DNA from 2 places in the Methylobacterium indicum genome. Region 1 is predicted to be linked to the other one. Evidence: predicted binding sites of a transcription regulator. Region 1 holds the regulator's gene; the other holds the start of a gene.
The links. The regulator PhoB, encoded in region 1, activates phosphate uptake and scavenging genes when phosphate is short. The targets are predictions, from matches to a motif close to TGTCATNNANCTGTCAT.
Positions count from the first base shown of each region.

Region 2: miv_RS16040 (UDP-2,3-diacylglucosamine diphosphatase) is a predicted target of PhoB. The motif match lies at 1,832-1,848, and genes of this name have one in related genera.

Region 1 is NZ_AP024145.1:220,170-225,360, reverse strand. Features, by position in the region: gene pstA (phosphate ABC transporter permease PstA) at 1-226, shown strand, start outside; gene pstB (phosphate ABC transporter ATP-binding protein PstB) at 345-1,157, shown strand; gene phoU (phosphate signaling complex protein PhoU) at 1,238-1,975, shown strand; gene phoB (phosphate regulon transcriptional regulator PhoB) at 2,044-2,745, shown strand; gene miv_RS01105 (hypothetical protein) at 2,831-3,871, opposite strand; gene miv_RS01100 (hypothetical protein) at 4,408-4,680, shown strand; gene lpdA (dihydrolipoyl dehydrogenase) at 4,824-5,191, opposite strand, start outside.
Region 2 is NZ_AP024145.1:3,418,688-3,423,878, reverse strand. Features, by position in the region: gene miv_RS16045 (glycosyltransferase family 4 protein) at 1-907, opposite strand, end outside; gene miv_RS16040 (UDP-2,3-diacylglucosamine diphosphatase) at 904-1,806, opposite strand; gene miv_RS16035 (DMT family transporter) at 2,055-3,038, shown strand; gene thiE (thiamine phosphate synthase) at 3,204-3,917, shown strand; gene thiD (bifunctional hydroxymethylpyrimidine kinase/phosphomethylpyrimidine kinase) at 3,976-4,776, shown strand; gene miv_RS16020 (helix-turn-helix domain-containing protein) at 4,912-5,191, shown strand, end outside.

The DNA.
Region 1 (5,191 bases):
CGAGACCGCGCCGCTGCTCTTCACCGCGCTCAACAACAATTCCTGGTTCAGCCCGAACCTGATGGGCGGCGTCGCGAACCTGCCCGTCATGATCTACCAGTTCGCGCTCTCGCCCTACGAGAACTGGCGCCAGCTGGCCTGGGCCGGCGCGCTCCTCATCACCATCACCATCCTGGGCCTGTCGATCGTGGCCCGCCTCGTCCTGAGCGGCCCGAAGGGGCGCTGATCCGCATCTCCGGCAGCACCCGATCGCTCGGCGACCGGGTGCTGCTCTCCTCATCTGAATTTGCCGCATTTCTTTCGACGATTTTCGTCGAAAAATGCTCCTGCCCGGAGACACACCGATGAGCGCCACCGCCACCGCCGCGCCGGTCGTGGGCCAGAGCACGGCCGACGAGTCCGCCCCGGTCCGCCTCGCCGTCAAGGACCTCAACTTCTACTACGGCGACTTCAAGGGGTTGAAGAACATCAACCTCAACTTCCTCGACCGCCAGGTCACGGCGCTGATCGGGCCGTCGGGCTGCGGCAAGTCGACGTTGCTGCGCACCTTCAACCGGATCTACAGCCTGTATCCCGAGCAGCGCGCGGAAGGGCAGATCCTGCTCGACGGCCGCAACATCCTGGATCCCTCGATCGACCTCAACGAGCTGCGCGCCCGGGTCGGCATGGTCTTTCAGAAGCCGACCCCGTTCCCGATGTCGATCTACGACAACATCGCGTTCGGCATCCGGCTCTACGAGCGCCTCGGCAAGGCCGACCTCGACGTCCGCGTCGAGGAAGCCCTGCGCAAGGGCGCCCTGTGGGACGAGGTGAAGGACAAGCTCAAGCAGTCCGGCATGGGCCTGTCGGGCGGCCAGCAGCAGCGCCTCTGCATCGCCCGCACGGTGGCGCAGCGCCCGGAGGTGATCCTGTTCGACGAGCCGACCTCGGCCCTCGACCCGATCTCGACCGGCCGCATCGAGGAATTGATCGAGCAGCTGCGGGGCGAGTTCACCATCGCCATCGTCACCCACAACATGCAGCAGGCGGCGCGCATCTCGCAGTTCACCGCCTTCATGTATCTCGGCGAGCTGATCGAGTTCGGGCCGACCAACCGGCTGTTCATGAACCCGTCGAAGCGCCAGACCCAGGACTACATCACCGGCCGGTTCGGCTGAGCCGCTCCCGGGGCCGGCCCGCCTTCCGCCGGGCCGGCCCGCGCCCTTACGCTCCGCCTCATTCCGGGGGGTCTCACCTCATGTCGAACCACATCGTCACGTCCTACGACCAGGAATTGCAGAACCTGCGGCGCAGCATCGCCGAGATGGGCGGCATCGCCGAGAAGATGGTGGCCGATTCGGGCCTGGCGCTCCTGCGCCGCGATACCGCCCTCGCCCAGGCGGTGATCACCGCCGACCAGCGCCTCGACGGGCTGCAGCGCGAGATCGAGGAGAAGGCGATCCTCCTGATCGCCAAGCGCCAGCCGATGGCGATCGACCTGCGCGAGACGATCTCGGCGATCCGCGTCTCGGGCGACCTCGAGCGCATCGGGGATCTGGCCAAGAACGTCGCCAAGCGCGTCGTCGCGATCGCCGACCAGGTCCAGCTCCAGAAGATCGTCGTCGGGGTGGAGCACATGAACGAGCTGGTCCAGGGCCAGCTCAAGGACGTGCTCGACGCCTACGCCACCCAGGACACCGTGGCGGCCCTCGACGTCTGGGCCCGGGACGGCGGCATCGACGCGCTCTACACTTCGCTGTTCCGCGAGCTCCTGACCTACATGATGGAGGATCCGCGCAACATCACGTTCTGCACGCACCTCCTGTTCTGCGCCAAGAACGTCGAGCGCATCGGCGACCACACCACCAACATCGCCGAGACCATCCACTATCTCGCCACCGGCGAGACCCTGACCACCGACCGGCCGAAGAACGACGGGTCGAGCTTCGCCACCGTCGATCCTCAATCCTCGCCCCAGTCCCCGACCAAAGCCTGACCGGTCGGCCCGCCCGGCCGCGATGCCGGGTGGCCGTCTCGGGCGGCGGCGTCCCTGAAGTGCCCCCGATGAGTACCCGCATCCTGATCGTCGAGGACGAGGAGGCCCTGACCCTCCTCCTTCGCTACAACCTCGAGGCCGAGGGCTTCGAGGTCGACGCCGTCGCCCGTGGCGACGAGGCGGATATCCGCCTGCGCGAGCAGATCCCCGACCTCGTCCTCCTCGACTGGATGATGCCCGGGCTGTCGGGCATCGAACTGTGCCGGCGCATCCGCGCGCGCCGCGAGACCGAACGGCTGCCGGTGATCATGCTGACGGCCCGTGGCGAGGAGGGCGACCGGGTGCGGGGCCTCGCCACCGGCGCCGACGACTACATCGTCAAGCCGTTCTCGGTGCCGGAACTCCTGGCCCGGGTGCGCGCGCTCCTGCGGCGGTCGAAGCCCGCCCACGTCGCCGATCTCCTGATCGCCGGCGACATCGAGCTCGACCGGGTCAGCCACCGCGTGCGCCGCGACGGCCGCGAGCTGCATCTCGGCCCGACCGAGTTCAAGCTGCTCGAATTCCTGATGCAGAGCCCGGGCCGGGTCTTCTCCCGCGAGCAACTCCTCGACGGCGTCTGGGGCCACGACGTCTACATCGACGAGCGCACCGTCGACGTGCATATCGGCCGCCTGCGCAAGGCGATCAACCGCGGCCGCGACGCCGATCCGATCCGCACCGTGCGCGGCTCCGGCTACTCCTTCGACGAGATGTTCGCGCCCGAGCCGTGAGACCGGTCTCCGGGTGCGGCTCCCGGGCGAGGCATGGCGGCGGTCCCGGCCCGGGATCGGGCCGATGACGATGAACGCCGTCGTCTCAGAACTCCATGCCGAACTTGACCCGCAGGTTGTGCCGCTCGAACTGGTTCAGCCCGAGGGCGCGGCCGGCGAGGGCCGGATCGGTATCGCGGCCCCAGACCTGGCCCGCATAGGCCACGGTGAGCCAGACCTTCTCGGTGAACCGGTGGTGCAGGGCGGGACCGACCGTGAGCGCCTCGCTCTCCAGCCGGTTCAGGAAGGTCCCCTCGTAGCCGCGCAGGTAGCGGACCTCCGGACCGAGATAGGTATTTTTCCCCACACGCCCCACGAGGGCGTTCGACCACAGGAAGGTCGAGGAGCGATAGCCGCGGCCGCCCCGCTCGCGCCCTGCCGCGGGCTCGATGCTGATGTTGCTGCCGTACCAGAGCGTGTCGGGCACCACCTGGACGTCCAGCTGGAGCAGGCTCTCGACGTCGACGATGTCGGCGCCGCGCCCTTCGACCGGCAGGACGCGGGTGAAGCGCGGGCGCACCTCCAGGGCGAGACCGAGCGGCTGCTCCGCCGAGCCCTTCAGGAACTGGTACTTCACCTCCAGGGAGGCACCGTCGAAAGTGCCGTAGGACTTGTCGTCCAGATCCGCGACGTTGCGCTGCCGCCGCAACGTGCCGAACGCGCTGAGTTCGAGGCTCAGCCTGTCGATGGGGTTGAACTGATAGGCGAGCCGCGTGTCGAGCACCCGGTAGGCCGCCCGGCCGGGGCCGTCCCGGCGCTTGCCGATGCGCGAGACGGTGTCGACCACCGCTTCCTGCTCGCCCTTCTCGCCGGCATCGGCGCCCTCCGTGAAGCCGAACAGGTGCTCGGTATCGACGTCCTTGCCGTCGCCCGTCTTGCCGGACGTCCCTGCCTGCCGGCCCTCGTCCTTGCCGGCCTCGCGCGCGCCGTCCCGGTCCGATCCGGATCGGTCTTCCGTCCCGGGCTTGCCCTCCGTTCCGAACTTGCCGCTCGGCGCAGCCCGCGCGGGCGCCGGAGTGGAGAGGACGAGCATCAGGACGCCCGCCGCGGCCGACAGGCATCGGATCGGCTCGATGATTCCCGTCATGGTCGCGCGAGGGCCCCAGATGTGCAGTGCTCCGATGCGTCCGGTTAGAGACGATGCCGGCCGACATGGCTGCCATAAAAATGCAACGCCTGTCAGACCTTTGGGCCGTGCGGGATTAAGCGGGGCGTCCGGTGCATCGGGCCCGGACTGGCGCTGTGCCGTTCACCCCCGATGCGATCGGTCCGCGCATGGGGGATCTCCGCACGGTCGGTAGCACCGGGGGACGGTCTCAGATCTAGCACCGCTTCTTCGGGCGCCCGGACGTTCGCCCCGTATCAGGCTTCGCCCAGAGGTGGATGCATCGTGGCGACGGATCCGCGCCCCCGCCCCGAGCGCCGGGCCCAAGCCTGACGCCGATCTCGACATCCCCGCTCGCGCCGCCCCGGCGCGAAGGCGTCGGTGTGGTCGACCTGCGCCGTCCCTCGGACGACCCCATCCTTGGGTCAGTGGCGCCAGCGCTCTGCATGTCACGCATTTATAGTTGTTGATCGGCAGACATGACGTTAGGATTTTAGTGTCGGGAGGGAATGATTTCCATGGAAAAGATCAGAAACATCGTGATGATCTCGGCTTTCCTGCTGGCCGGAGAGATCGTCGCTTCGATGCTCGGTCTTGCCGTGCGGCCGGCATCGGCGCAGTCGAGTGCCGAGCGTGAGACATGTGCGGAATCGGTCGGGATCCAGACGCGTCACAACGGCCGAAACAGCTGGATCAAGCGCAGAGTATCGAGTAAGACTTACAATGCTTTTCTTCGGTGCACGGACGACATCGCCATGAAGCGTGCCGACGTGAAGCCGAACCGCCGCTGACGATCCGTCGAGGACGGCAAGCCGCGATCGTTCAGGAAGCCGGTCACCCGGCTCGCGAACCGACGGAGCCTGTCTGACGCCCGCGCCCTCGCGATGGGCGTCGCGGGGTCCCGCCGGACGTCTCCGTCCGGCGGGACCGCCTTTCAGATGTGCAGCGCCTCGCCGAGCGCCCGCAAGTTCGCCTCGTGAAAGGCCTCGCCGAGGGTCGGGTGGGCGTGGATCGTGCCGGCCACGTCCTCCAGCCGCGCGCCCATTTCCAGCGCCAGGCCGAACCCCGCCGCCAGTTCCGAGACGCCGGCCCCCACCGCCTGGATGCCGAGGATGAGGTGGTTGTCGGCCCGCGCCGTCACCCGCACGAAGCCGTCCTCGGCGCCGAGCGTCATGGCGCGGCCGTTGGCGGCGAAGGGGAAGAGGCCGGTGCGGATCTCGTGGCCGGCGGCGCGCGCCTCCTCGGGGGAGAGACCCGCCGAGACCACCTCCGGGTCGGTGAAGCAGACCGCGGGAATCGCCA
Region 2 (5,191 bases), 3.2 Mb from region 1:
GGGCCGCCGCGCCGAGATCGTGGTCCAGGACCCCGACGCTCGTGCCGCCGATCACGTCGAGGGGGCCGGTGACCGGATAGGCGGCGACGGGCAGGCCGCTCGCCAGCGCCTCCAGCAGCACGATGCCGAAAGTGTCGGTCAGGCTCGGGAAGACGAAGACGTCGCTCGCCGCATAGACCTGGGCCAGGGCCTCGCCGGTGAGCGTGCCGAGGAAGCGGGCCTCGGGAGCGAGGCCGGCGAGCCGCGCCCGGTCGGGCCCGTCGCCGACGACGAGCTTGGTGCCGGGCAGATCGAGGCGCAGGAACGCCTCGACGTTCTTCTCGACCGCGAGGCGCCCGACGAACAGGAAGAACGGGCGGGGGAGACCGGCGAGCGCGTCCGGGACCGCCGCGCCGTCGCGGGGGCGAAACAGGTCGGTGTCGACGCCGCGGGTCCAGCGCATCAGGCGGCTGAAGCCGCGCCCCGCGAGATCGCGCTCGAGCGAGGGCGTGCTCACCATCGTGCCGCTCGACGCGCCGTGGAAGCGGCGCAGCCAAGCGTAGCTCCAGCGTTCCGGCACCGGCAGGCGGGCGGCGAGGTATTCGGGGAAGCGGGTGTGGTAGCTCGTGGTGAAGGGCCGCCCCTGGGCCAGGCAGACCCGGCGGGTCGCGAGCCCGATCGGCCCCTCGGTGGCGATGTGGACGTGAGTCGGGGCGAGGGCCGGGAAGCGGGCGGCGACGCCCCGGGCGGTGACGAGCGAGAGCCGGATCTCGGAGTAGCCCGGCAGCGGCACGCTGGCGAAGTCGAGGGGCGTCAGCATCACCGGGTCGTGGCCGCGGCGGCGGCCGGCCGCGACCATGTGTTCGAGGGAACGGACGACGCCGTTGACCTGGGGGTGCCAGGCGTCGGTCGCGACGAGGAGCCTCACGCGACGGCCCGGGTGCCGATGGACGGGTGCTCCGGCAGGGTGCGGGCGGCAGGTGCCAGGTCCTCGACCGGGACGACCGGGCGGCTGCGGGAGGTCAGCGGCACCGGCGCCTCGGCGCTGGCCCGCTTCCACTCGGCGAAGCGGATCACCTCCATGGTGCCGTCGTAATGCTCGACGACCGCCGTGCAGGATTCCACCCAGTCGCCGGTATTGAGGTAGTGCATGTCGCCGACCATGCGGCTCGCCGCGTGGTGGATGTGGCCGCAGATCACCCCGTTCGCGTCGGCCCGGCGGGCCTCGGCGATCAAGAACTCCTCGAACCGGCCGATGAAGTTGACGGCGTTCTTCACCTTCAGCTTGGCCCAGGCCGAGAGCGACCAATAGGTCAGGCCGAGGCGCCGGCGCACCCAGTTGAGGTGGGTGTTGACGAAGAGCGCGGCCGTGTAGGCGCCGTCGCCCAGCAGGGCCAGCCAGCGGGCGTGGCGCACCACGAGGTCGAACTGGTCGCCGTGGATCACGAGGTAGCGCTTGCCGTCCGCCGCCTCGTGCAACACCTGATCCTGGATCTCGATGCCGCCGAAATGCATGTCGAGGAAGTCGCGCAGGAACTCGTCGTGGTTGCCCGGCACGTAGACGAGCCGGGACCCTTTCCGCACCTTCCGCAACAGCTTCTGCACCACGTCGTTGTGCGATTGCGGCCAGTACCAGCCGGAGCGCAGCTTCCACCCATCGACGATGTCGCCGACGAGGTAGATCTCGTCGGCATCCACTTCCCGCAGGAAGTCGAGCAGAAGCTCGGCCTGACATCCCTTCGTTCCGAGGTGGAGGTCAGAGAGGAACAGGGTTCGCACGCGAAGCGCGTCGGCGTCCTCGGCCACGTGCACTCTCCTTGGCGGCATCTCGCGCCAGCCAAACCCCATTCGCGTATCACTTTGATGACGCGCGGGCGGATCGCCGATCCTTGGCCGGGGAGGCAGGCGCAGATTCGTTTGCGGAGATTTAAGGACGACCATGCGGATCGCGCAGATCAGCCGCTCGGGGAGGCCTCTACCTCGGCCGTGCCGATTCGTGGTTCTGACAGGACGCCCCGCCGCGGCTCTCGCGGCCGCGCCTCTTCCCCCCGCGACCTCAGAAAAGCGCCCCGCCCATGGCAGCCCCCCTCGTCGTCCCCGGCCAGTCGGTCACCGGAGCTGGCGCGTCGGCACGCGGGGCCGCCCGGCCCTATCTCGGCATCGGGCTGAAGGTCCTCTCGGCGCTCGCCTTCACGCTGATGTCGGCCGGCGTGAAGACCCTGGCGGACCGGTTCCCGACCGGCGAGATCGTGTTCTTCCGCTCCTTCATCGCCATCGCGCCGCTGCTGGTCTGGCTGCGCTGGCAGGGCGGCGTGATCGAGGCGGTGCGCACGCAGAACCTCAAGGGGCACATGCTGCGCAGCATCATCGGCGCCTGCGGCATGTTCGCGGGCTTCGCCGGCCTGTCCTTCCTGCCGCTCTCCGACGCGGTGGCGATCGGCTACGCCTCGCCGCTCCTCGTCGTGGTGCTCGCGGCCATCGTGCTGCGCGAGCGGGTCCAGGCCTATCGCTGGGCCGGCGTCAGCGTCGGTTTCCTCGGCGTCCTGATCACGCTCGCGCCGCATCTCGAATTCGGCGGCGCGGGCGGCGGCGGCACGACGGGCGCGCTGTTCGCCATCCTGGCGGCGGCCTGCTCGGCGGCGGCCACGATCCAGGTGCGCAAGCTCACCGGCACCGAGCGCACGGGCGCCATCGTCCTCTACTTCTTCCTGTTCACCTCGCTGCTGGGTCTCTCCACCCTCGTCCTCGGCTGGAAGATGCCGGGCTGGACCGATCTCGCGCTGTTCGTCGTCGTCGGCGTGCTCGGCGGCATCGGCCAGATCCTGCTCACCGAGAGCTACCGGCACGGCGACGCCTCGCTGGTCGCGCCCTTCGAGTACACGACCATGCTGTGGTCGGTGCTGATCGGCTGGTTCGTGTTCGGCCAACTCCCCACCGCCTCGATCGCGCTCGGCGGCGGCATCGTGGCGGCGGCCGGCGTGTTCGTGGTCTGGCGCGAGCGGCGCCTGGTGGTCGAGCGGGCGCGCGAGGCCGCGGCGGGCGGGGCCCGGGCGGGGTAGAATCCCCCTCGACGGCGCGGGCGACGGCTTCGCGCATCTTTGGCGCCCGTTGACGCCCGCGCTCGGGCGCCCTTACTCCGGGGGACGATCGTCAGGCCCCCGGGCCCAGCAGGGAATGCCCGTCATGTCCGCACGCCGCCTCACGCCCCGCGCGGGAGCCCGCCCGTGAGCGCCGGCCCGGCGACACGTCCGGCCGGCATCGTGCCGGTGGACCTGCGGCTCTACGGCCTCCTCGATGTCGGGGTGTGCGGCGGCGATGCCGAGCACCTCGCCCGGATGGCGGCCGAGGCGGCCGCCGGGGGCTGCACGCTGCTGCAATACCGCGAAAAGACCATCGCCAATGCCCGCGAGACGGTGGAGCGGCTGCGCCGGATCCATGCGGCGCTCGAGGGCACCGGCGTGCCGCTCCTCGTCAACGACCGGGTCGACCTGGCGCTCGCCGCGGGTGCCGAGGGCGTGCATCTCGGCCAGGAGGACATGCATCCGGCCGACGCCAAGCGGCTCCTGCCGCGCGGCGCGATCGTCGGGCTCACCGTCAAGAACGCCGCCCAGGCGGACGAGCTCTACCGGCTGCCGGTCGACTATGCCTGCATCGGCGGCGTCTTCGCCACCACCAGCAAGACCAACCCGGATCCTCCGGTCGGGCTCGACGGGCTCAACCGCATCGTCTTCCGGGCACGCCTCGCCCGCGGCGGCAACCTGCCGGTGGGCGCCATCGCGGGAATCGACCGCGGCAACGCCGCCGCGACGATCGGGGCGGGGGCGGACGGGATCGCGCTGATCTCGGCCCTGTTCGGCACCGGCCAGGACGTCGAGGCGCGGGCCCGCGACCTGCGCGGCGTCATCGATGCGGCGCTGGCCGCGAGGGGCTCCGCATGATCGAGACCTGCATGATCGAGACCTGCACGATCGAGACCTGCACGGTCGGAGACCGGACATGATCTCCGTCACGATCGCGGGCTCGGATTCCGGCGGCGGCGCCGGCATCCAGGCCGATCTCAAGACCTTTTCCGCCCTCGGCGTCTACGGCGCCAGCGTGATCACGGCGCTCACCGCCCAGAACACCCGCGGCGTCCAGGCGATCCACGACGTCGAGCCCGAATTCGTAGCGCGCCAGATCGAGAGCGTGTTCACCGACCTCGACGTCAAGGCGCTGAAGATCGGCATGCTCTCGCGCAGCCCGACCATCGCCGCGGTGGCCGAGGGGCTGGCCCGCCACGCCGCCGGCCTGCCCGTGGTGCTCGACCCCGTGATGGTGGCGACGAGCGGCGACCGGCTGCTCGCCGACGACGCCGTGGCGGCGTTGCGGGCCAAGCTCGTGCCCCACGCCGCGGTGCTGACCCCGAACCTGCCGGAAGCCGCCGTGCTCCTGGGGGAGGGGATCGCGGACTCGGAGGCCGCGATGCTCGACCAGGGGCGGCGCCTCCTGGCGCTCGGGCCCCGGGCGGTGCTGATGAAGGGCGGCCACGGCACCGGCGCCGAGAGCGTCGACCTGCTGGTCGGCCCGGGCGAGGCGGTGCTGCGCCTCGCCGGCCCCCGGATCGAGACCCGCAACACCCACGGGACCGGCTGCACCCTGTCGGCGGCGCTCGCCGCCGGGCTCGCCCGCGGCCTGCCCCTGCCGGAGGCCGCCCGCGCCGCCAAGGCCTACCTGAGTGCCGCGCTCGCGGCCTCCGGGCAGCTGCGGATCGGCCACGGCAACGGCCCCGTCCATCATTTCCATGCATGGTGGAACTGACGCCCGACCACCAAGAAACGCCCCGCGCGGCCCGATGAACCCTTGCGCGCTCCCGGCGATTGCGTTTGATGGAGCGTACGGGCGTTCGGTATGCGGAACGACCGGCGGTGATCCAGCGGGGTTCGAGGGCGGGCGATGGGCGTCGAGCGGGGGCGGGAGCGCACCAGGGACCTTGTGAGCGGGGCGCAGGTCTTGTCGGGGCAGCTCGGCAAGACCATCCAGCGGCTGCGCAAGGCCTACAACCTGTCGCTGTCGGAACTGGCCGAGCAGTCCGGCGTCGCCAAGTCGATCATCAGCCAGATCGAGCGCAACGAGACCAACCCGACGCTGGCGACGATCTGGCGCCTGAGCCAGGCCCTCGACGTCTCGATCGAGCGGGTGCTCGCCACCGGCGACGAGGAGCCCTTCATCGAGA